4 regions of the Paenibacillus septentrionalis genome follow, and region 3 is predicted to be linked to each of the others. Evidence: riboswitches for the same ligand, from Rfam matches in the RefSeq annotation. Region 3 holds a riboswitch; each other region holds the start of a gene.
What was found. A riboswitch is a leader RNA that binds a small molecule or an ion and turns the genes downstream of it on or off. The one in region 3 is predicted to bind cyclic di-AMP.
Positions count from the first base shown of each region.

Region 1: another riboswitch for cyclic di-AMP. It lies ahead of ACFP56_RS17385 (hypothetical protein); the one in region 3 lies ahead of ACFP56_RS20250 (C40 family peptidase).
Region 2: another riboswitch for cyclic di-AMP. It lies ahead of ACFP56_RS12140 (potassium channel family protein); the one in region 3 lies ahead of ACFP56_RS20250 (C40 family peptidase).
Region 4: another riboswitch for cyclic di-AMP. It lies ahead of ACFP56_RS03645 (hypothetical protein); the one in region 3 lies ahead of ACFP56_RS20250 (C40 family peptidase).

Region 1 covers NZ_JBHSTE010000006.1:72,575-80,456, forward strand. Annotated here, with positions in the region: gene mgtE (magnesium transporter) at 1-1,139, opposite strand, end outside; gene ACFP56_RS17385 (hypothetical protein) at 1,326-1,751, opposite strand; cyclic di-AMP (ydaO/yuaA leader) riboswitch at 1,864-2,018, opposite strand; gene ACFP56_RS17390 (hypothetical protein) at 2,112-2,348, opposite strand; gene ACFP56_RS17395 (Na+/H+ antiporter subunit A) at 2,639-5,515, shown strand; gene ACFP56_RS17400 (Na(+)/H(+) antiporter subunit C) at 5,517-5,858, shown strand; gene ACFP56_RS17405 (Na+/H+ antiporter subunit D) at 5,851-7,335, shown strand; gene ACFP56_RS17410 (Na+/H+ antiporter subunit E) at 7,342-7,821, shown strand; gene ACFP56_RS17415 (Na(+)/H(+) antiporter subunit F1) at 7,818-7,882, shown strand, end outside.
Region 2 covers NZ_JBHSTE010000004.1:68,402-76,283, reverse strand. Annotated here, with positions in the region: gene ACFP56_RS12165 (ring-cleaving dioxygenase) at 1-48, opposite strand, end outside; gene ACFP56_RS12160 (CPBP family intramembrane glutamic endopeptidase) at 242-979, opposite strand; gene ACFP56_RS12155 (ABC transporter ATP-binding protein) at 1,034-2,749, opposite strand; gene ACFP56_RS12150 (MerR family transcriptional regulator) at 2,733-3,488, opposite strand; gene ACFP56_RS12145 (antibiotic biosynthesis monooxygenase family protein) at 3,716-4,042, shown strand; cyclic di-AMP (ydaO/yuaA leader) riboswitch at 4,222-4,367, shown strand; gene ACFP56_RS12140 (potassium channel family protein) at 4,465-5,142, shown strand; gene ACFP56_RS12135 (siderophore ABC transporter substrate-binding protein) at 5,241-6,287, opposite strand; gene ACFP56_RS12130 (iron ABC transporter ATP-binding protein) at 6,535-7,302, opposite strand; gene ACFP56_RS12125 (iron chelate uptake ABC transporter family permease subunit) at 7,299-7,882, opposite strand, start outside.
Region 3 covers NZ_JBHSTE010000008.1:145,211-153,092, forward strand. Annotated here, with positions in the region: gene ACFP56_RS20235 (RrF2 family transcriptional regulator) at 1-283, opposite strand, end outside; gene hisC (histidinol-phosphate transaminase) at 459-1,517, opposite strand; gene ACFP56_RS20245 (glutamine--tRNA ligase/YqeY domain fusion protein) at 1,539-3,212, opposite strand; cyclic di-AMP (ydaO/yuaA leader) riboswitch at 3,449-3,604, shown strand; gene ACFP56_RS20250 (C40 family peptidase) at 3,612-4,094, shown strand; gene ACFP56_RS20255 (MFS transporter) at 4,314-5,510, opposite strand; gene ACFP56_RS20260 (hypothetical protein) at 5,573-5,866, opposite strand; gene motA (flagellar motor stator protein MotA) at 6,104-6,904, shown strand; gene ACFP56_RS20270 (flagellar motor protein MotB) at 6,888-7,721, shown strand; gene rluF (23S rRNA pseudouridine(2604) synthase RluF) at 7,766-7,882, opposite strand, start outside.
Region 4 covers NZ_JBHSTE010000001.1:782,328-790,209, reverse strand. Annotated here, with positions in the region: gene ACFP56_RS03655 (LysR family transcriptional regulator) at 1-680, opposite strand, end outside; gene ACFP56_RS03650 (branched-chain amino acid aminotransferase) at 813-1,880, shown strand; gene ACFP56_RS03645 (hypothetical protein) at 1,958-2,392, opposite strand; cyclic di-AMP (ydaO/yuaA leader) riboswitch at 2,396-2,542, opposite strand; gene ACFP56_RS03640 (aldolase catalytic domain-containing protein) at 2,710-3,669, shown strand; gene ACFP56_RS03635 (ferredoxin) at 3,727-3,963, opposite strand; gene ACFP56_RS03630 (bifunctional metallophosphatase/5'-nucleotidase) at 4,278-5,879, opposite strand; gene ACFP56_RS03625 (phosphate/phosphite/phosphonate ABC transporter substrate-binding protein) at 6,069-7,172, shown strand; gene phnC (phosphonate ABC transporter ATP-binding protein) at 7,282-7,882, shown strand, end outside.

The sequences.
Region 1 (7,882 bases), on a different contig from region 3:
ATAAATGCGATTATCGAGATCAATAACCCACAAATAACTCCGATCATTATCCCGACTGACAGCTCTCTAAATATAAGCTTCGCGACAATTTTTTTATTAATGTCTTTTGTAATAAGTCCTCTAACAACGACTGCCAATGATTGTGTACCTGTATTCCCGGTCATACCGGCAATCATAGGCATGAAAAAGGCTAACGCGACGACTTTTTCCAGCGTCTCCTCAAATATGCTAACAATAGTACCAGAAACAATGCCAATAAATAACAGCAATATAAGCCATGGTAATCTTCGAAAAGCTGCAATCGGTGCTTTAGTGTCAAAGTCGATGTTTTTACCAGAGGCGGATAGCTTTTCAATATCCTCAGCCGCTTCTTTCATTACGACATCAATCATATCATCGACGGTGACAATCCCGACCAGCACGTTGTTGTGATCAACAACGGGAACAGCTAGAAAGTCATATCTTTCAATCATCCGCGCTGCTTGCTCCTGATCGGTATCTACGGTTACGGAGATGACACGTTCATACATGATGTTCTTAATTTGCTCATCTGCTTCTGCAAGTATCAAGTCTCGGTATGAAACGACGCCGATCAGTTTTTTTTCATCATCAATGACGTACAAATAGTTGATTGTCTCGGCAATTTCGGCATACTCTTTTAATTTATCAACAACATCTCGAACCGAATAATGATAAGGGATCCAGACAAAACGGTCGGTCATTAGCCTGCCGGCTGTTTCAGGCGGGTAGTTCATCAGATTTTGGATAACCTGAGATTCTTCTGCCTTCATACTTGCCAGAAAGCTTTCTTTGTTCTCTGGCGATAATTCCTCTAGCAGGTTCGCCAAGTCATCATTATCCATCTCATCCATGACGTCCAAAGCCTTTTCGACACCTAGCTTATTAAGAAATTTTTGCTGCTGTTCCTTGTCAAGCTCCTGAAGAATATCGGCTAGTTGAGAGGTATTGAGGAAGGATAAAAAGCGATTTTGATGCTTGGCAGGCAATACTTCATAAATTTGAGCGATATCATATGGCTGCAATTCATCCAAAAGAACGTGAAACTCATTCATTTTCGCTTCTTTTAGATACTTAATCACTTGGAGTGTGATTTCATTTTGATTCCAGTTATTGATCATGTTTTCACCTTTACTTTATAGGATGACCTACCCACTGAAATGAAGACAAATATAGTCCAAGAAATGTGTGAAATGGACGTATTCCTTATCATTCATAAATCACGAAATAATATGCATGATCTATCAAACAAGAACAGTCCATTTCAATATTTCTATTTTATGATCGTTGCGTTGGTGAATGGTCGATTAGGCATGAACTTCGTCGTTCAGGCGTTGAACTGCTACGACATGCACGTCTACCTCGGTAAGCAGACTTAACAGGTCATTTACGAAACAACCGTGCATAATTTCCTGCCAGCGCGTTTGTCCTGGCTGCCCAATGATTAACTGCGTAATATGGTATCGCGAAGCTGTTTCAGCTATCACTTCATTGATTTTTTTATTGTCGAAGGATTCAACGATCAGGGTTGCTCCCCATTCTTCACATTTGCGCTGCCAAAATTCAGTGTCCTTTTTCTGCTCTTGAGTTGGTGTCTCTGTTTGTCCAGATGTAATGTTTAACACATATAGGGGACAGTGAAGCATTTGAGACAATTCACCTCCACGGCGAATTAATTGCTCTCCATTTGCCATATTACGCACACATACTAAGATTTTTTCATCGTTTGTCATTGCCAAACTCCTTTTGTTGAATAGAATTGTCTCCACAATTAAAAAAAGCCTGGAGCAGAGATTATCCGCAACCAAGCTTTGGTTATTTTCAAAATTAACCAAACATGCATGAAGGCTCTCTCTCATGACGCTGACGAGGTTAGCTGTCGGATTCGGGTCTGAGAGTACCCGTTTTCTCTGGCTAAGAGAAAATTCACCCCTGAAGCATAATATGCTTCTATGGTTCCCCCGCTCCTCCTTGATAAGAGGATTAAGCAGTTTAATATGAATTTGTCGATATCCATACTAAAATACTTTTCTCAAAATGTAAATAGACCTCTACAAAAAAGACCAGCAAGATATACGGTTTATAGAAGAAACTTACTGCAAATGATCTGGCGTTTCCAGGTCCTTTTGTAAATTAGGCAAAATACGCACATACTGCCGCGGGAAAAACGGTGTGGAAGTAGAGTGCGCCTTCAACTGATCAGTGCTGCTCCAATTCCCGAGAAATCGTTGCGTTTTGTTATATTGTTGACTATAAAAGCTAAAAGCAGCACATATAAGTATTGTTGCGAGGAATACGAGTGAACAAATTCCGATTTGACGAATAGGCAAAGAAATGTCCTCCGTTTTTAATAACAGTCTCACCTCATCTATTTAAGGATATACATGTGGATGAACGATATCGATTTGCATTTACAATTAACCGAGAATAAGGTATATTTATTTAAGTTCGTACCGTGACAGCTATACTTGAGCAAAAAATCAAACTAAATATGGAAATATCGGAGGAGCCTGCCATTTTGCAGGCTTTTTTTGCGTTTTTTTAGGCTTCCATATATTAGTGATTTGAGTGCAAGAAATTGGGAATGATGAAAAGTAAATAAAGAGAAGGAGGAACTTTTTTGTCTTTGCTTCATGTGGCTGTTTTTATACCTTTTATATTTTCTGCTGGCTTGTTAGCCAGTCGCAAGCTATTGGAACAATTGCATAGGGGATGGTTGACTCTACCTGTTCCACTCATGCTTTTTGTTTTCTTTTTGTGGCATATGCCGCAGATTCAAGAAGCACCTATCATCCATTCAATGTCGTGGCTTCCGTCACTTGGCATTAATATGACCTTGTATTTAGATGGATTATCCATGCTGTTTTCGCTATTAATTAGTGGTATTGGTTTACTTGTTGTGCTTTATTCTATCTTTTATTTGGAGGAAGAAAAAGCAGCACAGCGGCGTTTTTACGCTTACCTGTTAATGTTTATGGGGGCAATGCTGGGCGTTGTTCTTTCTGATAATTTGTTCGTGCTGTATGGCTTCTGGGAGCTTACGAGTATCGCATCCTTCCTTCTAATTGCGTTCTGGTTTCAACGGGACCGTTCGCAATATGGAGCATTAAAATCAATGCTTATTACGGTGTTTGGCGGATTGGCGATGTTCGCGGGCTTTATATTGCTATATGTGATGACTGACACCTTCAGTGTTCGTGAAATCATTGCTCAAGTAGATGTGATTAAGGATCATTCCCTCATGGTACCAGCTCTTATCCTTGTTCTGCTTGGAGCATTTACGAAATCAGCCCAATTCCCTTTCCATATATGGCTGCCGGATGCGATGGAGGCTCCAACACCTGTCAGCTCTTATTTGCACTCGGCTACGATGGTTAAAGCAGGACTTTATCTTGTTGCCCGCTTAAGCCCGGTATTTGCTATGCGGTCTGAGTGGTTCTGGATTGTATCAATTGGCGGACTTGTAACGCTATTGTATGGCTCGCTGAAAGCGGTAAGGCAGACGGATCTAAAGGCGCTGCTCGCTTATTCCACGATCAGTCAGCTCGGTCTTATTATGTGTTTGCTAGGTCTAGGCTCTGCAGCAGGCTTGCAAACAGAGACTGCAGTATCGTTGTTCTTTGCTCAGGCTACGGCAGCAGCATTGTTTCATCTAGTTAACCATGCCGTGTTTAAAGGTGCGTTGTTTATGGTTGTCGGTATTGTAGATCATGAAACGGGAACACGTGATTTGCGAAAACTTGGCGGACTAATAAGCTTCATGCCTGTTACGTTTTCAATTGCGGTGATCGGTGCGTTTTCAATGGCTGGCCTGCCACCATTTGGCGGGTTTTTAAGTAAGGAAATGTTCTTCACGTCGGTATTGAATATTAGAGAAATGAACATGTGGAGTTTCGAAAGCTGGGGCGTCCTGATCTCTGTCGTTGCATGGATCGCAAGTGTATTCACCTTTATGTACAGCATGGTTCTTCTTGTTCGCACATTTGGTGGAAAGCATCAGCCTGAGCTTTTACCGAAGAAACCGCATGAAGCGCCTGTTGGCTTGCTAATATCGCCAACGATTTTGGCGGGGCTTGCACTTGCGATTGGTTTATTCCCTGCACTTCCAGCTGCATGGCTGGTTGAGCCTGCGATGAATGCCATACATCCGAGTGTACTGGCAGCAGGCGAACAGTTTGATATCTACATTCGCATGTGGCATGGATGGACGACGGAGCTATTCATGACAATAGCGCTCATTGTACTGGGAACAATACTGGTCTACGTCTATAAAATGCGTGGCTGGAAACTTCCTGGCTCTGGTGAGAAGGCTCGTTTTACCCTGAACCGTTTATATGATAAAACACTTCAAGGAAGCGAATATGCATCTGAGAAATTGACTTCGTTATATATGACGGGATCGATTCGTCGTTACTTGATTTATATCTTTCTGTTTTTCGTAATAGCGCTAGGCACGACGATGCTGCGTCTACCAGTGTTTAATCTGGATTTTAGCGCAAATGCGCCAGTGACTGGCTATGAGATCGCAGCGGTTATTGTACTTGCACTTGCTGCGCTTGCTGTACCATTTTCACAAAATCGAATGGCATCGATCTTGTTAACAGGTGCTGTCGGATACATGGTGACACTGCTGTTTGTTTTGTTACGTGCGCCAGACTTAGCGCTTACTCAGTTAATTGTTGAAACGGTTTCGGTTGTGCTGTTCTTATTGTGCTTCAAGCATCTGCCTAAGCTAAAGAAAGAAGCTGTGAAAATACCATTCAAGCTAACCAATGCAATAATTGCCGCTGCTGTTGGGGTAGTCGTTACATTTATTGCGCTTGGGGTTGGCAGCAACAAGGAATTCACACCGATCTCTACCTTCTTCATGGAAGAAAGCTATAATCTGGCTGGCGGTAAAAATATGGTTAACGTCATCCTTGTTGATTTCCGTGGCTTCGATACGATGCTGGAAGTAATCGTTCTTGGTATTGCTTCTCTAGGAATCTATGCGATGGCGACGCTTCGACTTGGCGATCAAGCCAAACAACCATTAAGTGGAAACCATCTGTCCAATCTGGCACTCCGGCGTGAGCCAAAAACGAACGATGTTATATTAATGACCACAGCTCGCGTTGTGATTTTCATCATCGTTCTGTTTTCCATTAATCTATTTTTTGCTGGACATAATGCGCCTGGCGGCGGCTTTATTGGCGGCTTGCTTACAGCGGCAGCTATCATATTGTTCGTGATTTCCTTTGGCATGGATGCAGTAGGTCGTGTACTGCCGTTTAATTATCGCATAATGACTGGAATCGGATTGCTCATTGCTGTGCTTACAGGAGTAGGCGCCTTTCTATTCAACGCTCCGTTCTTAAGTCATTCGTTTGACTACTTTACCTTGCCGATTTTAGGGGAAACCGAGCTGGCCACAGCGGTTATCTTTGATCTTGGTGTTTATCTAGCTGTTATTGGTGTTACGTTAACGATTATTTTGACTGTAGGGAGGGAGCGTTAAGATGGAACTCGTTATGGCGATTACAACAGGCTTGCTCTTTGCTGTTGCGGTTTACCTCATATTGTCCCGTAGTGTGCTTCGCATCATACTAGGGACCTCCCTTCTGACACATGGTGTTCATTTGCTATTGTTGAGCATGGCAGGATTGAAAACAGGTGTTGCTCCATTGATTGGAAAGGGAACGGAAAGCTATACAGATCCACTGCCACAGGCATTGATCTTAACTTCGATTGTTATCAATTTTGGAGTGACGGCTTTCTTTCTAGTATTAGCGTATCGTGCTAACCAGACGCTGGGAACGGACGACTTGGAAAAGCTGAGAGGGGGAGACATGGATGAATAACTTGATTGTAGCTCCTTTGCTGATTCCATTATTGACAGCGATCATGCTTATCTTCTTCCGCAATCAGCTAGGTTTTCAACGTTGGGTTAGTGGCATAAGCGCATTGCTTAATATACTCATTGCCGTTATTCTTGTTGGTCAGATTCACAGCGAGGGCATACAAACATTGTATATGGGAGGATGGCTCCCGCCTTACGGTATTGTGTTCGTGGCAGATATGCTTGCAGGATTGCTTATTCTAACCGCGTCTATCGTAGGGGCTGCGTGTCTGTTCTATTCATTCAGCAGCATTGGAGAAGAACGCGAGCGGATGTATGTTTACCCTTTGGTTCACTTCTTGCTGGCTGGTGTATACGGCTCGTTTCTAACAGGAGATTTGTTCAATCTGTTTGTATGCTTTGAGGTTATGCTGATTGCATCCTATGCGCTTATCGTGCTTGGCGGCAGCAAGCGCCAGCTCGGTGAGTCTATCAAATATATGCTGGTTAATATCCTGTCATCCGCATTGTTTGTAACGGCTGTCGCGTACCTGTATGGAGCAGTTGGAACGCTGAACATGGCACATTTGTCACAGCGTGTAGCGGAAGCTGGACAGGGGGGCATGCTTAACGTTATTGCGATTCTGCTTATGATTGTGTTCTCTCTAAAGGCGGGTCTGTTTCTGTTCTTTTGGCTGCCAGGCTCATATGCAGCTCCACCAGCAGCAATTCGCGCATTGTTTGCGGCTTTGCTCACTAAGGTTGGCGTGTACGCGTTAATTCGCACCTTTAGCCTAATTTTCTATCATGATCCTGCGGTTACCCATACGTGGCTTGGCGTTATGGCTGGCGCGACGATGGTGTTAGGAAGCATTGGCGCTATCGCCTACCGTAATGTGTTAACGGTTTTAAACTATCAGGTCGTTATAGGAATTGGCTTTATCGGCTTAGGATTAGCTATTGCAACGCCAGAGGCATGGGACGGTGTTGTTTTTTACTTGCTGCATGATATGCTGGCAAAGGTTCTGCTCTTCATATTGGGCGGTATGCTCATTGCCAGGGCAGGAACAGAAAACCTGACGCAAATGAGAGGCTTAATTGTCCGTTACCCGCTGCTCGGCTGGTTGTTTTTAGGAACAGCACTTGCACTTGTTGGAATCCCGCCATTAAGTGGTTTTCCAGGCAAGGTGCTGCTTATCCGCAGTGCTTTTCAAGCGGAAGCCTTTTTACTCGCCGCTATCGGGCTAATATCCAGCTTCTTCGTCTTGTACTCGCTTATTAATGTGTTCAAGCAAGCCTTCTGGGGAACTGAGCCGGAGGAAGAAGCTCCTGTCACGAAACCTGCTAGATCGAAACTGTTAAACGGCACAATATTAGCAGTATTTGCACTGTTAGTATTTGTCGGTATTAACGCAGAGTGGATATACGAGTATGTGTCTCGGGCTGGACATGTCATTTCTCAGCCAGACCTGTATATTCAGGCTGTAATGAAGGAGTAGATAGATATGGCTATTCAAATATTGCTTAATCTGATGCTGGCATTCATCTGGATGTTTTTGCAGAACGATTGGACGCTTAGCGGCTTAATTGTTGGATATGTGCTCGGCTTATTGATCATCGGGGCATTTCGTCGATTTTTCTCAAGGCCTTTTTATATGAAGAAAATATGGGCAATTATACGTTTGCTGCTATTGTTTATTAAAGAGTTGTTTCTGTCCAGCTTTTCTGTTGCATGGCAAACAATCTCTCCTAAGCTTAATTTTCGTCCAGGAATTTTCGCATATGAGACTGAGCTTGAAAAGGATTGGGAGGTTACTCTGCTTGCTTGCTTGATTAGCTTGACGCCAGGCACATTGACGCTGGAAGTTTCCCAAGACAAGCGGTCCCTTTATATTCATGCGATGGATATTAAGGAGGTTGAAGAGCATATCAAGCAAATTAGAAATACGTTTGAGACGGCCATTTTGGAGGTGAAACGCGCATGATTGATGGTTTATTAACGACAGCACTTGTGCTGATTGCACTATCTTTACTTGGCTGCATCTA
Region 2 (7,882 bases), on a different contig from region 3:
ACTGCTCGTGATTGCAGTAACGTGGTGAATACCTCTTAACTGATTCATCGTAAACCCTCCAATGTTAAATGTCTTAAATTTAAGATATATCTCTAAAAAAATAGTTGCAGCTTCTGTAATAAGTGAAATACAAAAATCTTTAATTTAAGATAATTGTAGCATACGATGCTTTTGAAAGTCAACCAAGAGGCAAAGTGAGCCTCTTGGCTGTTTTCATAAATACGTATGAATATGTCAACTGTTATTGATTTTTCAATTCTTTTTCTCCTAATTTCGCAAAATAATCTATTAAGAAATGAAAAACAATAAGCGGTAAAATTGACCCTAAGCCAATATAAAGGATAGAAAATAACATTCCAAAAATTGTTGTTCTTACTACTCCCGTTAAAAAGCCTTGATAAGTGTGAGCGAGACCAAACAATAATGAGGCTAACATAATATTTATCCAAATTGGAAAATTAGGAAATAAGAACCCTAAAGCGAAAATTAAAAATCCTCTATATATAATTTCCTCAGTTACCCCTGCGGTAATTGAAACGTAGCTCCACAAGGTTTTCTCTTTTTTTGTTGCTGGAAGTATTTCTGAAAATTCTACTTTATCCCATTCTTTTTCTTTTGCTTGCAAAAATTTGTTTCTAATCTTACTGCTATAATGATAACCAATTAAATAGTATAAGATACCGAGTAAATATAATAAAGCAACACCAAATGTAGCGTAGGTAATGATTGGACCAAGTTCTTCAGTGTTAATCATTGGCATTGTTAATCCAATATTCGTGAACGTTAGGTCTGTAAATGCAACTAAGAGCAGTATAAAAATGGTGGGGATCCATAGACCTATCATTGAATGGATATAATAGTTGATCCTTGCTTTATCTTTCGTTTTAACATCTATCTTGAATTTTTGAAAATCAAAATAACCAACAATAGGTTCATACAACACGATAAATATGATGACTAGCCAAAATGCAATTTCCACTTTTTCACCCCCATCTCGTTTACAAAACAGCGACGTCGTCTAATTATTAATTTGTTAGATCGCTTCGGCTGATCGTTTCACAAGCTTTTGATAGTAGTCATGTCCATGCATCAGCTCTTGATGCGTGCCTCTGCCGGTTATGACGCCATTCTCCAGCACAATAAGCTGGTCGGCATGGGTCACCGTCGATAAACGGTGTGCAATAATGATCGTCGTTCTTCCCTTCATTGCTTCCTTCAATGCTTCTTGTACATACGCCTCCGATTCATTGTCCAGATTCGACGTCGCTTCATCCAGCAGTAAAATTTTCGGATCTCGAAGCAAGGCTCGCGCAATCGCAATTCGTTGACGCTGTCCACCTGATAGCTTAATGCCCGCCTCGCCTACTTGCGTATCGATGCCATGCTCCAAGCGGCTGATGAATTCCCAAGCATTTGCCTTCTTCAGCGCTTCTATGATATCTTGCTCACTTGCCGCTACATCGCCATAAGCTACATTATCTCGAATCGTCCCGCTCGTAAGTGGACTCTCCTGCGATACATAACCAAACAAGCTGCGCCATTCGTGAAGCTTAATCTGCTCGATTGGTTGATCCCCGTAACGAATTGTACCGCCGTGATTGTCATAGAACCTTTCAATTAAAGAGAAAATCGTTGTTTTGCCGCCCCCACTAGTTCCAACAAGTGCAGTTGTTTTTCCATGTGGAATTGCCAAGGACAGTTTATTGAAAATTTGCTTTTCCTCGTAACGGAAGTCCACTTGATCGAATACGAGCTCCGACTGTTTTGCTTTCAGCACAGTCTCTCCTCCGCCTTCTACTGGCTGCTCAAGCATCTCATGCAAGCGTTCGGTTGCCCCAAGCGCTTTTTGAACGGATGTGAAAAAAGTAGCCATCTGCGTAAACGGCACAACAATTTGCACCAAATAAAACATAATCGCGACTAGTGCGCCTGCTGTAATCGCTCCTGAGGCAACCTGAGCTCCGCCATAGCCGAAAATCGCAATAAGCACAATCATTATGACCAGCGTCATTACTGGAGACAGGATCGATAAGATTTTTGCTTCTTTAAGACCTATGCGATACAGACTTCTAATTTGCGATTGTCCGCGCTCGTCTTCAACCTTTTCAGCCTGATATGCCTTCACTAGTCGAATATTCGTCAGTACGCGTCCCAGATGGCCGTTAAAGTGAGCGAGCGCATCTTGATGAGCGAGGGAAATTTGATTCATGCGACTGCCAAGCGGCAGCAATACCGCAATCGACAGCGGCACAGCGATTAGCATCAACAACGTCATTTTCCAGTCAATCCACAGTAGAATCGCAACAGAGCCTACAACCGTCAGCAGCCCCGTGAAGAATGAAATAAAATGCTGCGTAATCAGCTCCTTAATGACATTCGTATCCTGCGTAATGCGGCTCATCGTCTCCCCAGACTCATGCTTGTCAAAATAAGCAACCCGTAATCGCAGCACATGACTCCATACACGCTCCCGTATACCAGCGACAATTTTCCCACCAATCGCGGACATAAGATAGAAGGCAATACCTGATATCGCGGTTTGCACAAGCAAAGCCAATCCTACCAGCAGCAGCGCTGACCACGACATGCCTTGATCCTGAAAGGAGTTGATGACCTCCATCGTTAATAGGGGTACAGCTAGGCCCATTGTTGTTTCAACAATACCGAGCAGAACAGCTACTACCATCATCCACTTTGGGGGCTTCGTATCCTTTATCAATGCTAGTAGTTTTTTAAGTTGATGATTCATTAGACATCTCTCCCCACAGGCTAAGTTTTTCTATCATTGGCTCCAGCCACTTTTCCTCTTCCTTCGTAAACGGCATATTAAAAAGTGCTGAATCAAGTTGCAGCTTCTGTTCATCAATCTGTAAGGAAACCTCAACGATACGATCCATAATATGCTGAGGTATAACAGCGAATAGCTCCTCAAGAAGCGGCAGTACCTCCTCCTCTGTCAGCTGCAAGCGATAAGCCTCCTTGATTTTCAAACCAACCGCCATGAAATGCTTGTTTAATAAGATCAGCTCTTCATTCGAAAAATCATACAAGTCCTCAACCAAATCCTCTGGTAAAAACGTCTTCAAATATGACTTCTGTTCATCACCACGAATCAAATCATGTATCAATGCAAGAAAAATGTCAGTATGAACCTGTTCTTGCTTTTCAGAAAGCGCAATAGCATGATCGAGTGTCTCGATCGTTTTTTCAAGCTGCGCTTTTTTAATGAGCATTTCCTGCTTCTGCTGCAGCAATGAATCATGAAGATTGTGCGTACTGCTCATCAGCATGCCTTGAATATCCTCCAGTGCATATCCGAGATACTTAAAGATTAATATTCTTTGAAGGGTTACAAGGTCCTGATCCTCGTAATACCGCCTGCCTGCTGGCGAGATATAAGCCGGCTTAAGTAAATTTTTTTCATCGTAATATCGCAAGGCGCGTATCGTGACCCCGGTCTTCTTCGAGAACTGTCCAATGGTATACATCTCATATCCCTCCCTGTTGGCTTTATTATAAATGCTGACGTAACGTTAGAATCAAGCTAATATTTGTAACCTTTTCCTTTTAGAACAATAATCATGGTCTACGCCATATCCGCTATTACGTTACGGTCAAATTTAAGGTATACTGGTTGTATTGGGATTGATTCTCATTATTATTTACTGAAAAATATTGAGTAAGAAAATACTCTATCCGATAAGGAGGCAATTATATGTTTGTACAAATGCGAAAATGGGTCGTAACCGAAGGAAATTCAGATAAAATTTTAAAGCGATTTAAGAAAAAGCCAGAGGATGGTCCGTCGCTTATTGAACAGCGTGAAGGATTTCTCGGTCGTGAGCTGCTAGTCAAAAAGACACGCCGCGGCGATGAAGAAGTCATTATGATGGTCCGTTGGGAGTCAGAAGAGGCCTGGAAGGCGTGGGAGAAAAGCCCCGAGCATATTGCAGGGCATCGTGCAAAGCTGAAGGATGGAAAACCACCACAGCCAGAATATATCGTTAGCATGGAGCACGGCGGATACATTGTTGTCGACTAAGACAAGACCTGTAATAGCTTGCTTGCAAAAACGATAGCAAGCGCAAGCTAGACACTGGAATGAACTGATTATCGTGTTAAGCTGATTGCTAACCTCTCAAAATCAAGCTTAATCGTATTCCTGCGAGCTTTACTTCAACTATGAATGGGAGTATGATTCATCCATATACGATGCAAACTATAATCTGATCGCTGAACTTCCTGTTAGGGGAACCGGGGGAACCAATTTTCGGGGTGAATCCTTTAGTCACGGTATGGCTTAAGGTAGGGCAACTCTCAATCGTCCGAATCCGTCAGCTAACCTCGTAAGCGTATTGAGAGGGTGTTGAAGCTTGTGCTCATAAGCAATCTATGACCACAGGGGAGTCCCCTGTGGTTTTTTGCGTTTTTATATCGAACGATCACTGTGTAGGAGAGGATACTGTGAAGCAATTTATCGTAGTTGGATTGGGCCGTTTTGGATTAAGTGTAACGAAAACCTTACTATCGATGGGATATGAGGTTCTAGCTATAGATAAGGATCCTAAAAAAGTGCAGGAATGTGCTTCCTTTGCTACCGATGTATACCGTGCTGAAGCTACAGACGAGAAAACACTGCTTGAGCTAGGTGTCCATAATATGGATCATGCGATTGTTGCTATTGGAGATGATCTGCAGGCAAATATTTTAGCAACCATTCAATTAAAAAATTTAGGCGTAAAAACGATCACTGCAAAGGCTGTTAGTGACCTGCACCACAAGGTGCTTGAGAAACTCGGCGTCGATCACATTATTCATCCTGAGCGCGATACTGGAGTGAGGGTTGCGCATCAGATTACGTCACAGCATTTGATTGAATTTTTGGAGGTAGCGCCTGAGTATAGTCTGGTCGAGATCTATGCGCCGCCCTCCATGTGTGGTAAATCATTAAAACAGCTTAAAATGCGCGCCAGCTATGGCTGCAATATTATTGCGATCCGAACAAAGGATAACCAAATGAATATATCGCCGACTGCTGATGATCAGATATCTCATGGAGATATTCTTGTCATTATTGGCAGCAACAAAGGTATTGCGCATTTGGAGAAAAGATACGTTCGAACTAAAGAAATGCTCAAGTAGAAGAATAAAAGCCGTCAGGCTCTGGTCTTCACTCCATCCAATGAAGGTTGGAGCTGCAATCAGTGCCTGACGGCTTTACTTTACATACATGCAATTATTTATTTCAATTCAGCCAAAATTTCATCAATTTTAGCAAGCTCAGATTGCAAGCCGCCACCGCTTAGGTACCATAGCGGACCATCCAGGTATACGATGCGGTTGTTTTGGTATGCAGTCGTTTTCTTAATAATATCATTTTCCATATCTGCTTGGATATTGGACTCTCCACCAGTAGCAGCTGTGCGGTCAATGACGAACAGCACTTCTGGGTTGAATTCAAGAATTGCTTCAAAGCCAAAGTTAGAGCCGTGAGAAGAAGATTGAATATCTTCCGTTACTGGCTTGAAGCCGTAAATGTCATACATATAGCCGAAACGAGAATTGGTAGCGAAGCCAGACAGCTTGCCCTCGTTGTACATCGTTACTAATGTATTTTCAAAATTGCCTGCCAGTGCTTTGATTTCTTCCAATTTGGAATCGAATTGAGCCAAATACTCTTCAGCTTCAGCTTCTTTGCCGAACATTTTCGCTGCTACATCCACAGATGACAGGAATGTATTCCAGTAATCGTCTTGTGTTGCACCTACGAATACGACAGGCGCAATTTCTTGGAACTCTTCATAGAACGTAGATTGACGACCAGAGATGAAAATAACGTCTGGTTTGATTTCTGCAATATCTTCAAGCAAAGGCGTCTTCAAGTTTCCGATGCTTACATATTCGTCAGCAGAATATTTAGAAAGATGAGCTGGAAGCGTTGAATCCTTGGCTACCCCAATAATTCCTTCAACGCCTAGCGCATCCAATGTATCAAGGAAGCCATAATCGAATACTACGATTTTTTCTGGCATCGTTTCAAATGTAACATCTTCAAACGCAATTGTGCCTTTATCTTCTGTTTCAGCTGAAGCTACAGTAGAGGAAATGGTTAACGGGTAAACTGCAGAGCCTTGTGCCGCAACAGCTGGTTCCTCTGTATCATTGCCCTGTGCTGCTGTATTTCCAGCGGTCGTTTGATTTACTGCTTCTTCCTTCTCTGTACCGCAACCAACCAGTGCTAGAGAAATGGCTAAAACTGCACCTGCTACCTTCCACATCTTTTTCATGTACGCTCTCCCCTTATTTCTATGTTATATTACAATTCTATACAATGATAATCATTATCACTGACAACGATTCTCATTATAGATGTAATTTGCGATAACGTCAATACTATTTTGCAAAATTAATCACTTTGTCGCACATGTATACACGGTAGTGGATAACGGAATGACGAGCGTCCTGCATTCCAAACCATTGCGGCTGCACCAGAACTTTACAAAAAAACTGCCTGGATCACTCCAGACAGTTATCTTACGTATGAGAATTAAAATATACGCAAATTCGGCAGCCATTCTGTTCTTGAATCGGGATTTCCATATCGTAGATATCGCGCAAGGCGTCCGAATTAATAATTTCATGGGTAGGACCGTTTTTCACCAGCTTGCCATCCTTCAGCGCAACAATGCGATCGGAATATACGGAAGCAAAGTTAATGTCATGCAGCACGATAATAACCGTTTTGCCCAGCTCATCAACTAGTCTGCGCAATATTTTCATAATTTGCACCGAATGCTTCATATCCAAATTGTTAAGCGGCTCATCCAGCAAAATATATTCTGTATCCTGTGCGATGACCATCGCAATAAACGCGCGCTGCTTCTGACCGCCAGACAGCTCATCCAAAAACTTATCCTGCATATCCGCCAGATTCATATACTCAATTGCTTGATCGACAAACTGCTCATCCTCCGGCGTTAGACGACCTTTTGAATACGGATAGCGCCCAAACGCCACCAGCTCGCGTACTGTTAACCGTACGCTAATATGATTAGACTGCTTTAGAATCGAGACGCGCTTGGCAAATTCGCCTGATTTCCACTTCTTCACGTTGTTTTGATCAAGCAGCACCTCGCCCGTATCTGCTTCAAGCAGTCGGCTGACCATAGAAAGCAGCGTAGATTTACCGGCACCGTTCGGTCCGATAAATGACGTAATCGTTTTGGGCTCAATCGTAATGGATACATCCTCTACAACCGGCTTTTTGCCGAATCGTTTCGTTAGTCCTTTGATTTCAATCATCCCGCTGCCCTACTTTCTTTGAGTAATAAGTAAATAAAGTACACGCCGCCTACAAAGTTAATAATGACGCTAAGCGTTGTACGCAATTCAAAAATATGCTCGACGAGGAACTGACCTCCTACAATGGCGATAATCGCAATCAGGCTTGCGCCTAAAATCAACACCGAATGCTTGTAGGTCACTAAAAATTGATATGCCAAATTCGCTACAATTAAGCCTAAAAACGTTATCGGCCCTACTAATGCCGTGGAAGTCGCAATAAGCACAGCTGATAAAATCAGCATATTCATCGTCACGCGATCGTAATTGATTCCCAAATTCATTGCATTCTCACGACCAAGTGACATGACATCGAGCTTATGCAGCATGCGATAGCCTACTATAAAGGCTAGCACCAAAATCGCAGCAGCAATTACCAGCAAATCCTTCTTCACATTGGTAAAGTTAGCAAACAAACGATTCTGCAGGCTTAAATATTCAACAGGATCGATAATGACCTGCAGGAATGTCACCAAGCTGCCAAGCAGCGTCCCGATAATCATCCCGATCAACAGCAATAAATAGATCGGATGCTTATCGG
Region 3 (7,882 bases):
CGGGATTTCCTGAGCACCAGCTCGGTATCAATGAGCCTTGAGCCATCACACGATAGATGTCCGCCAGCGTAACCGTATCTGGATCGATTGTCAAGCGATAGCCTCCGCCAGAGCCCTCTCTAGTATTCACGAAGCCACTGCGCCGCATACCACTCATCACTTTACGAATTCGTGCCGAGTGAGTGCCTACGTTTTCAGCAATCATTTCGCTACTGGCCATCTTATCCGGTAAGTTCGCCAAATAAACTAAACTATGCACTGCAATTGTAAATTCACTATTCACTTCAGTGGGCCTCCCTGCTTTATACTGTAATAATAAACGTTACAGTTCTAGTTGTCAATATCGTCCCACTCTTGCCTATTAAGGTTTAACGACTGAACCCGAATTATGCATTCAGCTATGAAAAAAACGATCCCTCGCCTTCATTACAAAAACAAGGGATCGTTCATCAACCTGTTTATCCAATTAATCTCTCGATTACCTCAAGGAACACCTTCATCTCCTCATCGGTTCCGATACTGACGCGCAAAAACCGATCAATACGCGGTGAAGCAAAATAACGTACAAGCACACCCTGCTCGCGAAGCTGTTCAAACAACTGCTTAGCCGCAATTGTAGGATGAGAAATAAAAACAAAGTTTGCCTTGGAAGGCGTTATGATAAAGCCCAGTGTCTGTAATTTGCTTACAACACGTTCGCGTGTAGCAACTACTTTTTCCGTTGTTGCTTGAAAATATGCCTGATCCTCAATTGCAGCGACTGCACCAGCTAATGCTACACGATCAATGGTATAGGAGTTAAATGAGTTCTTCGTACGGTTGAGCCCCTCAATCAGCTCCTCTGAGCCGAAGGCATAGCCAACACGCAGTCCTGCCAGTGATCTGGACTTGGACAGGGTTTGAATCACAAGCAAATTCGGATACGAGCTCACTAGCGCAATCGCTGATTCCGCTCCAAAATCAACATACGCCTCATCAATAATGACGACTTGATCAGGGTTGTTGTCCAGCAGCACCTTTACATCTGCTAGCGGCATTGGAATGGCGGTTGGCGCGTTAGGATTTGGAATAATGATGCCGCCATGCTCTCCCTTGAACTGATTCACATCGAGAAGGAACTGCTCATCCAGCGGAATCAGCTTAGGGGTAATGCCGTAAAATTTCGCGTACACCTTATAAAAGCTGTACGTAATGTCAGGAAACAGCACTGGCTTGCTTGGATCAAAAAACGAAGCGAATGCAAATGCCAGTATTTCATCAGATCCATTTCCAACAAAAATCTGCTTCGGTGATAAACCATTCTGTTTCGCTAGCGCCTGAATGAGCATCTCGCTATTTGGATCTGGGTACAAGCGCAAATCCTCATTAATGACTGCCTTCATCGCCGCAATTGCGTTAGGCGACGGCGGATACGGGTTCTCATTCGTATTTAGCTTAATATATGTTTTATCCTTAGGCTGTTCTCCTGGCACATATGGCTCTAGAGAAGCAGTCAGAGGACTCCAGTATTTACTCACGCGAGTTCCACTCCCTTTATCTTACGCTTTCTTCGGATCGAACGAGCTCTTTAATGAAACAATTCGATTGAAGACGAGCTGACCATCGTCGCTTTTTACTTTATCCACATTGAAGTAGCCATGACGGAAGAACTGGAACTTGTCTCCTGCAGCGGCATCCTTCATATTGGGCTCAATAAAGCCGTTCACGACACGCATCGAATTAGGATTGATGCGCTCAAGGAATGGCTTATCCTTCAGCTCAGGCGAATCCTCAATTAGCGGCTCGAACAGGCGCAGCTTGGCAGGTACTGCCATAGAAGCTTCTACCCAATGAATCGTTCCTTTTACTTTTCTGCCTGTGAATCCACTTCCTGATTTTGTTTCAGGATCATAGGTGCAGCGAAGCTCTACCACTTCACCCAGTTCATTTTTAATAACCTCATTGCACACGATGAAGTAAGCATGCTTCAAGCGAACCTCATTGCCAGGGAACAAACGGAAGTACTTGCTCGGCGGGTTTTCCATAAAGTCCTCACGCTCAATATAGATTTCGCGTGAAAATGGAATTTGACGGACGCCCATTTCCGGATTCTCGGCATTGATCTCTGCATCCAGCCACTCTACTTGTCCTTCCGGATAGTTCGTGATCACAACTTTAATCGGATCAAGCACAGCCATCGTACGCGGCGCCTTCAGCTTTAGATCCTCTCGAATAAAGTATTCCAAGTAGCTTTCCTCTACCAAGCTGTTTGCCTTAGCAACGCCGATTTCACGGCAGAAGCTGCGAATAGCTTCAGGCGTGTATCCTTTACGACGCATTCCGCTAATCGTCGGCATACGCGGATCGTCCCAGCTCTCCACAACACCTTCATCAACAAGTGATTTCAAGTAACGCTTGCTCATAATTGTATTGGTGATATTTAGACGAGCAAATTCGTATTGATGCGGCGTAGCCTCCATCTCACATTCTGCAATTACCCAATCATATAAAGGACGATGATCTTCAAATTCTAGCGTACAGATCGAATGCGTGATTCCTTCGATTGCATCACTGATTGGATGTGCAAAATCATACATCGGATAAATGCACCAAGCGTCTCCTGTACGATGATGGTGGGCATGGGTAATTCGATACAGCACAGGATCTCGCATCGTAATGTTGGAGGAGGACATGTCGATTTTCGCACGAAGCACACGCTCGCCACCCTTAAACTCTCCAGCACGCATACGCGTGAACAAATCAAGATTCTCCTCGACCGAACGGTCACGATAAGGGCTGTTCTGACCAGGCTCTGTCAGCGTGCCGCGTGTTGCACGCATTTCTTCAGCAGTAAGATCGCATACATACGCTTTACCTTTTTTAATAAGCAATACAGCGCGGTTAAACATTTCCTCAAAATAGTCCGAAGCGTAGAACAGATTATCCCACTCAAAGCCGAGCCATTTTACATCTTCCATGATCGACTCTACATATTCCGTATCCTCTTTAACTGGATTCGTATCATCAAAACGCAAATTCGTTTTCCCTTTAAATTCATCTGCTAGCTCAAAGTTAAGACAGATGGATTTGGCATGACCAATATGAAGATAGCCGTTCGGCTCAGGTGGAAAGCGTGTCACAATCTCCTGCACACGTCCTTCCTGTAAATCGTCTATCACTATATTTTTTATGAAATTAGAAGCAGCCGATTTCGTTTCAGTAGTGTTTTCCATCTTGACCAACCTTTCACACAGCGAATATTTATCCTCTTATGATACACAAATTTTCATGAAAATACACCCATTTTGCCGTGCGAATCCGTCGATTCTTCCATCATTTTAACGTTTTTTCCAATATTTTTTTACGCAAAAAAGATCCTAGTAATTATGAGAGAAAAAAGAAAACAATTAAAATCTTCTCACATTTTACACAGAATCGAATTTTCAGTTTATTATATAGCTTGTAACAAGTAAGCCTAACGCCAAATTCTTATGAGTTTTCATGAGAAACGGGGGATCCAATTGGGGTGAATTGAGCTGCGGTATGAGCCTTCATACTGGTAGTTTCATAGGGAACCTTCAACCGAACCCGTCAGCTAACCTCGTCGGCACATCTGGAAGGAGACTTAAATTGTGAAAAAGCTTAGCATGATGTTTTTAGCAGTCATTCTATTGCTAACATTCTCAGCAGGAAGCGTATCTGCTAGCTCATCTTCAATGCTAACTAATATTGAAGATGTAAAAGGAACAAAGTACAAATACGGTGGTAATTCTACTAGTGGATTTGATTGTTCCGGTTTTGTTCGTTACATATTTGATAAGATGGATATCGAGCTTCCTCGCCGTTCAGCTGATCAAGCACTTGAAGGATCAAAAGTAGCTAAAACGGATCTAAAGGTTGGCGATCTTGTATTTTTTGATACAAGCGGCTCCAACAATGGTGGAATCACACACGTTGGCATCTATGTTGGCGACAACAAATTTGCCCATTCATCTTCAAGCAAAGGTGTAACCATTGATTCCTTAAATTCTTCTTATTACAAGCCGCGTTATGTAACAGCTCGACGTGTAATTTCTGAAGAAAAGTATGAAAAGTATGTTGAAGCAAGCAAATAAGCAATATATAAAGAGGTATGATCTTCTTCTACTAGAAGGGATTGTGCCTCTTTTTTTCTTTTACTATCCTATGAATTGTTGCCGGATAATATGACTGCCTGTACATACATCTATACAAGCATGCAACATTAAATCTAAAGGAGTGCTGCTCTTCTAACTACATAGACGAAGAACAGCACCCCTTTGTTGCAGCATCGTTATATTTTCCTTGTTAAATAATTATGCTGGCAGTTGCTCTTGCAAATTGCGATTACGACCAACAAGCATCATTACAATCATAAAGGTCAGCATAATACCTACTAGTACTGCAACTATCGTAATCGTTGTTGCAGCATTATAATGATCCATCGCCCAGCCTGTAAGTTTTGGGAACAACGCGCCGCCAATACCTCCGCAAGCAACGAGCAGGCTTGTTGTTCGATCTGTCATTCCCTGCAGGCACGCATTTACATATACAAGCACGATACCAAATACACCAGAAAACCCAAGTCCACCTACCGCGATCATCACAAATTGCATCGTTGACTGCGTGCTCAGTACCATGCCGATAAAGGCAAGCACTGCGACAATCATCGAGACAACCAAGTATTTCACGTAGCCATAGCGGTCGGCCAGGATGCCACAGAATAGTCGCCCCAACACCATACATGCCCAGAACAAGCTGAGCATACTAGCTGCACTCGATTCAGACAACCCGCTTCGCTCAATCATGATCGAAGGAAGGTAGTTGGACACGCTCATCTCTACGCCGACATAGAGAAAGAAAAAGATCATTGATAATCCAAGAAACGGCAATGCCCTTTTTTGATATTTTGGCTTGATCGGCTTCTCCTGTCGTTCCTGCTTGGAGGGCTGCGAGATACCCTCATCGATCTCTTTGCCAAATGACAAGCTTAGCCACAGCAGCAGTGTTAAGCCGCTTATGGCCGTTAGAATTGGGAAAGACAATTCCCAGAGCTGATATCGAATAAGGATAGCCGCTGTTAACGGAATAAATAAAGCGCCGAGACCAAAAAAGGTTTCGATTCGACTCATTGCTGTAGCGGTTTGACCTTTGAATAAATCAATAATAAGTGCTCCAATTACCGATTCGATCATACCAAAACCAAAACCAGCAAGTGGCGCGACTATAAGCATAAGCTCCCATGGAGGCAACATGCTGTAAACAGCCTCTGCTAACGTCAGCGCACCAAATGCAATAACGATCGTGACCCTTTTGCCTAGCCGTGTTGATAATGAAGGACCTAGTAACACGCCGACAAGAAAGCCAAGAAACTGATTCATAATCCACTGTCCGCCATCTGAATAGGAGAGCTCATAATGCGAAATTAGCTGTTCGAGAATTGAACCTCCAATAATGTGAGCAATACCGATAACAAGGTAAGATAGGCAGCCCAGCCACAATATTTTTTTCACGTCTAAACTCCTTTATGCGTTCACATACCCTGCGCCTAATTAGACAGACGCAGGGTTTATCATTATATTAGTGAAATGCTGCGATGCTCGGTATCGCCAGCAAATACATCAATGCGATGCAATTGAGGTCGATAGGTGACTTGTCCATTGCCTACCGTAATCTCTTGATGCTCGCCCAAGCCATAAAACACATCATCTGCCAACGCTTCCAAAACCTCATACTGCTCATCAGGCTGAAGCGCCTTCCATTCAGATTCTTCCATCTCAAAGAACAGATAGCAATCCTCAATCAAGCCGACTGCTTCTGTCAGCTCCTGCAAAATGTCACTATATTCACGCGCATGGCGCACACCCATTGTCTTACCCTCCTGTTTGTTCATTAGCATTCCTTTCTATTATGACACAATCCACAAAAAAAGTCGTGAGGTGATCGCTCATATTCATATCATGCTATTTGTTTTTGCCATCTTAACAATTTAACATTTCTATTTCTTCTATTAGATCATTGTAAATTTGCTCTAATGTCGAGAAGCCTATTTGACGATAATAGAATAAGTAGTTCTATGTCGAAAATGGATTAATTGAGGTGTATGATGAAGAATTCAACAATTATTGGTCTAATTTTAGGGGTAATAGCCATCGTCCTTGGTATGGTATTTAAGGGTGCCAGCTTGAGCGCCTTCCTTAATCCGGCAGCATTTATGATTATCATTGTCGGCACAATCGCTGCAGTAACTATCGCTTTTCCTTTGGAAGAGCTCAAAAGAACTGGTACACTATTCAAACTATTATTCACTGAGCGTCCTCTACCGAAACGTGAGGATCTAATTAAACAATTTGTTGAATGGGCAGGTATTACCCGCCGTGAAGGTCTGCTTGCGCTAGAAGCAAAAGTAGACGATATTGATGATCCATTTCTGAAAAATGGCATGCGAATGATTATTGATGGCAACGATCAGGATCTCGTTCGCGACGTTCTGCTCGAGGATATTTCTGCGACAGAGGAACGCCATAAAGCGGGAGCTCTAATTTTTTCACAAGCTGGTACATACGCTCCAACGTTAGGGGTTCTAGGAGCGGTAATTGGACTTATCGCGGCACTTGCCGATATGAGTGATATGGACTCGCTCGCACATGCGATTTCAGCGGCATTTATGGCGACGCTGCTAGGTATTTTCACTGGTTATGTGCTATGGCATCCGATGGCGAACAAGCTAAAGCGACTATCTAAAGCTGAAATCCAAATTCGTCTAATGATGCTGGAGGGTTTATTGTCTATTCAATCCGGCGTGTCTACGATTGCGATTGAACAAAAGCTATCCGTATTCTTAACACCTACGGAACGTCAAGCTATGAAAGCGAAGGAGGAAGGAGACGTTGAGCAAAAAGCGTAGACATGAGGATCATGAAGAGCATATTGATGAATCGTGGCTCGTCCCTTATGCGGACGTACTGACTTTGCTTCTTGCCCTGTTTATCGTTCTATATTCGATGAATCAAGTAGACGTTAAAAAATTTCAGGAGCTATCTCGCGCCTTTAGTGTTGCTTTTAGCAGCAGCGGACAAGGCGTACTGGATATGCCTGCAATCGTGGAACGTGGTCCAGACGTTGAATTTCAGTCAGGCGGCATGGAAGATGCGGAAAATGACGGGCAGACCAATGAAGAGCCACTTACTCAAGAAGAGGTTAATCAACTGCTCGAGCAAAGCGAAAGTGAGCTTAGCAAGCTTAAGCAGCAGATCGATGACTATATCGCTGAGAACGGGCTGACAACCAGCTTGGATACCTCATTGAATATGTCCCAGCTGCTAATTACGATACGTGATAATGCATTGTTCAATTCCGCTGAAGCTTCCGTTAATCAAGACGGCCGAGAACTAGCCGTCAGCATTGCGGAAATGCTCGAAAATTATCCGGATTTCAACATTGTCATAGCGGGTCATACCGATAACACGCCAATTCGAAACGCTGAATTCAGATCCAACTGGGATTTGAGCGCGATGCGAGCTGTACGATTTTTAGATATTATGCTTACAAACAACGATCTCGATCCGAAGCGCTTCAGTACGGTTGGCTATGGTGAGTACCACCCGGTAGCTTCAAATGATTCGAGCGAAGGCCGCGCACAAAATCGACGCGTGGAAATTTCGATCGTGCATAATTACTTCGATACTCACAAGCAACAAAGCATTGGCATAACAGAGCAATAATAAAAGGGCGTGTCGGACGTTAGAAACGTCAGACACGCCTTAATTTATGTTGCTGGGTTATAATCAATTTCCTGAAACAAGATGCGTTTTTCGTCCTCTGTAAGGTCTCTCCACTTCCCTTTGGGCAGATCACCTAATAATATATTCATGATGCGAATGCG
Region 4 (7,882 bases), on a different contig from region 3:
CATTCACAGACAATATTAGGCTTTACGCCATAACGATGACACGCTTCAATCAGCTGCTCATGCATATGTGTCGTTTGATCTGTTTTTAATGTAAGCAGCGGGTAGTCCGCTAGCTCCTCCAGCTGAAAGCTGGACTTCAGCTCGAACTGCTTCCAGCTTGTCGGTACAATGACGACAAATGGATCAGAGGGCAGCGGCATAATAACGAGATGTTTAGGGTCCATCAGCGCTTCAAAAGGCAAGCGTGCAAAAACCAGATCAATCGCATGTTTTTCGAGCTGCTCACCAAGATAATAATGGTCGCCCTCTAATATTTTGTAGCTAACTTGAGGATATTTTTTCCGATATTGTTCGATCGGCAGCGGCAATAAAGAGCTGCAGGAAAATACAGCACCGATAGACAGTACGCCGCGCACGCCCTGCTCAAGCTCTTTCATTTCTTCAATCGTTTCGTTAAACTGCGAATATAACGATTCTGCACGGTGCTTCAGATGCATTCCCGCATCAGTTAGCTTAAGTCCTTTTCCATGACGATCGAATAGCTTGACGCCAAGCTCGTCTTCCATTTGTTTGAGTTGACGGCTAAGAGGAGGCTGCTCCATATTCAATAGCTTCGCTGCACGGGTAATTTGACCTTCACGGGCAATCGTTAAAAAGTACTTTAATTGACGCATATCCATGTTAACGCTTCCCTTCAATACTTCCATACCTAAAAGGTATAACAAAAAAATCTAATAGATATTATAAATATACGTTAAAGCATGGTATCATTCAAATAACAATATCAATCGTTAAGAGGAGAGTACTTGATTATGGCACTGGAAATTACAATCGAGCGTTCGGCTCAATTGAAGCAAAAGCCTGATGAAAACAAGCTTGGCTTTGGACAATATTACACCGATCATATGTTTATTCTTGAATATACAGAAGGCAAGGGCTGGCATTCAGGACGTGTTGTACCTTATCAAAATATTTCACTGGACCCTGCCGCAAAAGTATTCCATTATGGACAGACTGTGTTTGAAGGCATGAAGGCATACCGTACAGAAGATGGCATTAAGCTTTTCCGTCCGAAGAAAAACTTTGAGCGTCTAAACAAATCAAATGCTCGTCTTAGCATTCCTCACTTGGATGAAGAGCTTGCTTATGAAGGCTTAATCAAACTTCTGGATGTGGATCGTGAATGGGTTCCATCTGCTGAAGGCACAAGCCTATATATTCGCCCATTTATTATTGCGACTGAACCAGCACTCGGCGTTAACCCATCGTTAAACTACTTGTTTATGATTATTATGTCACCTGTAGGTGCTTACTACGCTGAAGGTGTTAACCCGGTTAAAATCCATGTTGAGTCGCACTTTGTTCGTGCAGTAGCAGGCGGTGTAGGAGAGGCTAAAACAGCTGGCAATTATGCTGCTGGACTAAATGCGCAAGAGGAAGCAAAGGATCGTGGCTACTCGCAGGTGCTATGGCTGGATGGTGTTCATCGCAAGTACATTGAAGAAGTTGGAAGCATGAATGTATTTTTCAAAATTAACGGCGTGGTTGTTACACCGCAGCTTAACGGAAGCATTCTCAATGGGATTACACGTAACTCTGTAATTACGCTTCTTAAGCATTGGGATGTGCCGGTGGAGGAGCGTCGAATTTCAATCGATGAATTAATTGAAGCCCATCGTAATGGTCAGCTAGAGGAAGCATTCGGTACAGGTACAGCGGCTGTTATTTCTCCAATTGGCGAGCTTAGCTACAACGATGAGAAGTATGTCATTAATGAGGGTAAGACAGGCGAGCTGTCGTCGAAAATTTACGATACAATTACGGGCATTCAAAAAGGAACGGTCGAAGACCCATTCGGCTGGCTCGTATCTTTAGACTAGTATAGCAATCTAATAAAAACCCCTTACAGGCTTCGTGAACGACACACGGCAGCTTTTTGTAAGGGGTTTTCGTTTTTTTAGTACAAAGATAAATAGGATATGGCACGTCTTCGAAGTATTAATTCTTCATCGGCCTCCGCTTGTTGATGACCATCAGGCAAAAAGTTCAGCTGATGCAAAGCATTGGTAAACAAATAGATTGCTCTTTGGTCATAGGTAACAGATTGCTGCAGCGTAATAGAAATATGCTCGGTTAGAGTTGAGATTGTGGTAGGACCAATAAAAGGGGTAAGTTGATGCTCCCAATCCTGGAGATCAAAGGAGATATCAGAATCGTCGATAAAGATCTCACTCCAGCCATAACCGCGATTGCTTGATATTCGCAAGCATACGCGATAGCCATTCGCATCTACTGCAAGTGCCGGGATTACAAATACTTCGATACGTTGGATCTGAAGCATATCCGCTTCAGAATGCACATTTTGAAAATCATTCGATGGACAAATAGACATTGCACATCTCTCCTTTCACGCTGACGAGGTTAGCTGTCGGGTTCGGGCTAGAGAGTAGGCCCTACCTTCTGCCGAGCGGCATCTGGATTCACCCCTTAAGACGTTTGGTTCCCCCGCTTTTTCAATCGAAAAATTAAGCGAAATATACCTTTATTTTAAAGGTTTTGATCCAGTTTGTAAATGAAACCGTTTCTCTAATAAGATATACATATCAGGTGCAATCATGTGCACAATTATTTTTATTTTGCGTTATTTTTCAATTTCAAGTATGATGATAGAAAACAGAACTGACGTTCAGAGTAAAAGGAGTAACAGATATGCAGTCCAAAACGACACATTGTAAGATTGTTGATTGTACGATTCGTGATGGTGGTCTTGTTAATAATTGGGATTTCAGCGTTGAATTCGTTCAACATTTGTATAATAGCTTGAATGAAGCTGGCGTGGACTATATGGAAATTGGCTATAAAAATTCTCCTAAGCTTCTGAAGGGAGCAGATTCTGCAGGTCCGTGGCGTTTTCTAGATGATGATTTTCTACGTAAAGTCATTCCTAACAAAGGACAAACGAAGCTGTCAGCGCTTGTAGATATTGGTCGCGTAGATGAAAATGATATTTTACCACGTAGCGAAAGCATGATTGACCTAATTCGTGTAGCTTGCTACATTCAAGATGTAGACAAAGCGCTTGAGTTGGTGCAAATTTTCCATGATCGCGGCTATGAAACAACGATCAACATTATGGCGCTTTCCAACGTGCTGGAAAACCAGCTAGTTGAGGCGTTTAACCTGATTAATGAGAGCGTTGTTGATTTTGTATATATCGTAGATTCCTACGGCAGCTTGAAGCCAACGGATATGAGCTATCTTGTTGATAAGTTCCAGGAGCATTTGCCGAATAAGCGTTTAGGTGTACATGCCCATAACAATCTACAGCTCGCGTTCGCCAATACATTGCTAGCTGCTGGAAAAGGCGTAGAATTGCTTGATTCCTCTGTTTACGGCATGGGACGTGCTGCGGGCAACTGCAATACGGAGCTGCTTGTAACAGAGCTGCAAAACACGAAATACAACGTACGCCCTGTACTTGATATGATTGAAAAACATATGATTCCATTGCGTGATAAAGTGGAGTGGGGTTATATCATTCCATACATGATTACTGGCATTCTGGATGAGCATCCACGCTCAGCGATGGCTTTGCGCAGCTCCGATCAGAAGGATCAATTTGTTGATTTTTACGACCAGCTGACAACGCCTGAAATGGCCAGCAAATAACGTAAACGTATAAGCAGAACTACATGCTTACAAGTAAAAGCCCCTCATTTTGAGGGGCTATTTATTAAAGGGATGATTTGCAACCTTAACTGCAAGAGTAGGACAGCCATCATAGGCATCTTGCAAATCTTCATAAAGATAGCTTGGAATTTCCATAATCCCACGGTTTGAATCCCCATTGAAGATCACTTCAGCGTAACCATTATCATCTGCACCGTATATAGCAGGTGCTGCGGCATAACAGCCAGCGCATGCGATGCAAATATCTCTATCAATCCATGTATATTTACTCATATGATATTGCCTCCCCCTAAAATGGACACTAACCCTTTTTCTACTATCTCAAAATTAGAAGAGGGATTCATTTGCAAAATCGAACAATTCCTTCCTCATTTCTCCAAATTATATGGCATGATCTAGGTAATTACAACTAGAAAAAGGCCTTGACCAGAAAAAGACGAAGGTACAAAGGTCCAATAAAAGCCCCCGGTTATTATGGGACGGTTAGTTTCGGGAACTGGCTGTGCGGCAACTTGTTGTTCAACGTACGTATGCTAAGCAATTGATTAGTCAGATGTGAAGATCGCTCATTGGCTAGCAGCTCCCGTCTATATAATTCCGGTCTGATTGCTATTAACGATATGCCAGTTATGATTGACAGAGGCTCGTATATGACGTCTTTCTCGTATATAGTCAGCTATAAGCTCTACCATATCAATGGCAATATCCTTGACAACAGGCTTGCCTTGAAACATGTCGAATTCGCCGCCGCCGCTAGCGCGGTAGTTGTTCATGACCACTTCATACAGCTGCTCCTTTACTAATGGTTGATCGTTCTGCTTAAGTGTAATAACGCGTTGCCCAATAGGTTTCGAGATATCCAACGTGTAGGATATACCTTCCCACATATCGTAATTGTAATGCTGTGGCTTTGGTTGAAGGTAGGCATCATGAACGATTATATTACCTGTTTCGTTAATATCAAAATATTGTGCGGATTTCTCCAAAGCGGATCGAATATCAGCTCCTGAAATTCGCAGCACCTTTAAAGTGTTTGGATATTTGTAATTTGAAACGATATCACGCATCGTGATTTGCGTGTCAAAGCCTTGAGATTCGTTATCAAATAAAGCTGTACAGGAAATAGAAGCGCCAGAGATATCCATCTGTAGACGATTGATGAATTCTATGAATGGATGCTCACGTAATCGTACCTGTTCAGGCGTTGTTATACGCATATCGCCTTCTACGAAGCCAATCGGTTGATCGAGCCATGCTTGGGTTAAGGCTTCAACAGGGGCTACAAGCTGTTCAAAACGTTCATCTGGATCGAAATGTGCGGCTTCAATCAGCTCAGACTGACGCTCTGTTAATAGCCAGCCAGCCTCATTTTTTTCAAGCTGCAGCGTAACCTTTCCCAAATACCTGCCTTCACTAGCAGGCTGAACAATACATACTCCGTTGATTTTTGCGCCACAGATGGCCCGATGCTGATGACCAGTAAGCAATACATCGATTCCTTGCACCTGTTCACACAGGGCATATCCAACGTTTTCTCCCGTCAAAGCTTCCGTAGGCTTACCCGTTTCAATATCGCGCTCAAAGCCTCCGTGGTAGGCAACAATCACAATATCAACTTGCTCCACTTGCTTCATATGCTTAACCCACCGCTTTGCGGCTTGGATAGGATTATCGAAACGCAATCCTGCAATATGATCCGGCTGCTCCCAATTTGGAATATGGGAGGTAGTTAAGCCTAAAATACCGATGCGCACACCATTATCTAAAATTCGCACGATATAGGGCTTATCAAACAAAGGCTCCTCTGTTGCATAATCTATTATATTGGCACTCAGCCAAGGGAATGAGGAGGCTTTGGCTGCCTGCTGCAAATAGGAAAGCCCATAGTTGAACTCGTGGTTGCCAGGTACGGCAGCATCATAATTCAGTTCATTCATACAGGCAATGACAGGGTTCTCTAACTGAGAGCTTATTTTGGCATGATAGTAGGTAAGTGGTGTCCCTTGCAAGCAATCGCCATTATCGATAAGAAGCGTATTGGGCTGAGTTTGCCTTATTTCTCTTATAAGATTGGCAATTCGCGCCAACCCATAGCTGACCTCACGATGGTCTGCATAGCTTCGAGTCAACATAAAGCCGTGCAGATCACTTGTTTCTAAAATAACAATCTCGCAGGTATCATTCTGCATCGAGCATCTTCCTCAGTTATATTTTTTAACACCCACATTCTATCATATTCGGATAGCGAAACTACCAAAATAATATCTAATTTACAATATATTAACTTTATTTTGATATATAGTTAATTAATGACCCTTACACTGCTAGAGTGCAAGAAAACATAACATAGAAGATATGAATAGGTGGAGGGGTTTTTAATGAAAAAGAGATTTACACTATTATTGGCATCGGTGCTTACAGTAGGCTTACTAGCAGGCTGTGGCGCAAACAACACGCAAAATCAAAATACGAACACTACGAATAATGCAGCTACTCAACAGCCATCTACATCACCAGAAAGTACACCAGAAGAGACGAAGAAAGTGATCGATACTTTAAAAGTGAGCTTTGTACCTTCTAAGGATCCGGATGAAATTATTACGACGACAGAGCCACTGAAAAATCTATTAATCGAACAGCTTGGAGAGCAAGGCTATGAAGTTGGCAATGTGCAAATTGATGTTGGGACAACGTATGAAGCAGTAGGTGAGGCTCTTAGTGCGGGCACGACAGATATCGGGTTGATTCCTGGTGGAACATACGTGTTGTATGACGATGGTGCAGAGGTCATTCTAACTTCTACACGTAAAGCATTGTCCAACGACTCTGTTGACCCGAAAGAGTGGAACGAAAATAAGCCAACAGTTGGCCTAGACGATCAGCAGGCTACGTATTACCGTTCGATCTTCATAGCTGGTCCTTCTGAGAAAGGTCAAGAGCTGGCTGCGAAAGTAAACAATGGCGAAGAGCTGACGTGGGAAGACCTGAATAGTGCAAACTGGTCCGTGATGTCGACTTCTTCTTCTGCTGGATATATCTATCCTACGTTATGGCTGCAAGAAAACTACGGAAAAAAAATTACGGATCTAGCTCAAGTTACTCCAGCTGATTCATACGGTACATCATTCGGTCGTCTAGCAACAGGAATGTCTGATATTATTGTTGCCTTTGCAGATGCTCGTCGTGATAACGAAGAAAAGTGGACAACTGAATTTGGTCGCACAGCTTCGATCTGGGATGAAACGAATGTTATTGGTGTAACGGCTCCAATTTACAACGATACGGTAAGTGTAAGCAAAAACTCTCCAATTATGGATGATGAGCTGAAAAAAGCTATTCAAGAGGCATTCATCGCGATTGCTCAAACAGAAGAAGGCAAAAAAGTTATTGCAATTTATTCTCATGAAGGCTACCAAATCGCACAATCCTCTGACTACGATAATGAGCGTAAAGCCCAAGAGTTTATCCGTAGCATGAAATAATTAGCGTTCGCTAACATATCAAGCATGAATCATTAATGAGAACATCATCATTTCATGATGTTCTCATTTTATTACTCAAACTATATAGCTAAAGGAATGAAGGTTCCAAATGATTGAATTTATCGATGTTGAGAAGAAGTACAACAATGGTACAACAGCGCTATCCAATGTTAATCTGCAAATTAAACAGGGTGAATTTGTCGCGGTAATAGGGCTGTCCGGAGCAGGGAAATCAACCCTTATACGCTGTATCAACCGTATACATGATATTACAAAAGGTAAAATTATGGTCGACAATGTGGATGTGTCCAAGCTTAGAGGGAGACATATTCGAAAGTTTCGAAGAAGAATAGGGATGATCTTTCAATCCTTTAATCTAGTAACTCGCACAACAGTTATTAATAATGTCCTCGTTTCTTTTGTACCGGAGCTGCCAATGTGGCGCAAGGTGACGGGGATTTTTACGAAGCAGCACAGAACAAAGGCGTTGGAAGCGCTTGATAAGGTAGGGATTTTGGACAAGGCGTTCGTTCGAGTAGATCAGCTGTCTGGAGGACAGCAGCAGCGTGTTGCACTGGCCCGTACGCTTGCACAACAACCAGATATTATATTGGCTGATGAGCCTATCGCTTCCCTTGATCCCGTTACATCGAGAATTGTTATGGACGACTTCAAAAGAATTAATCAGGAAATGAATATATCCGTCATTA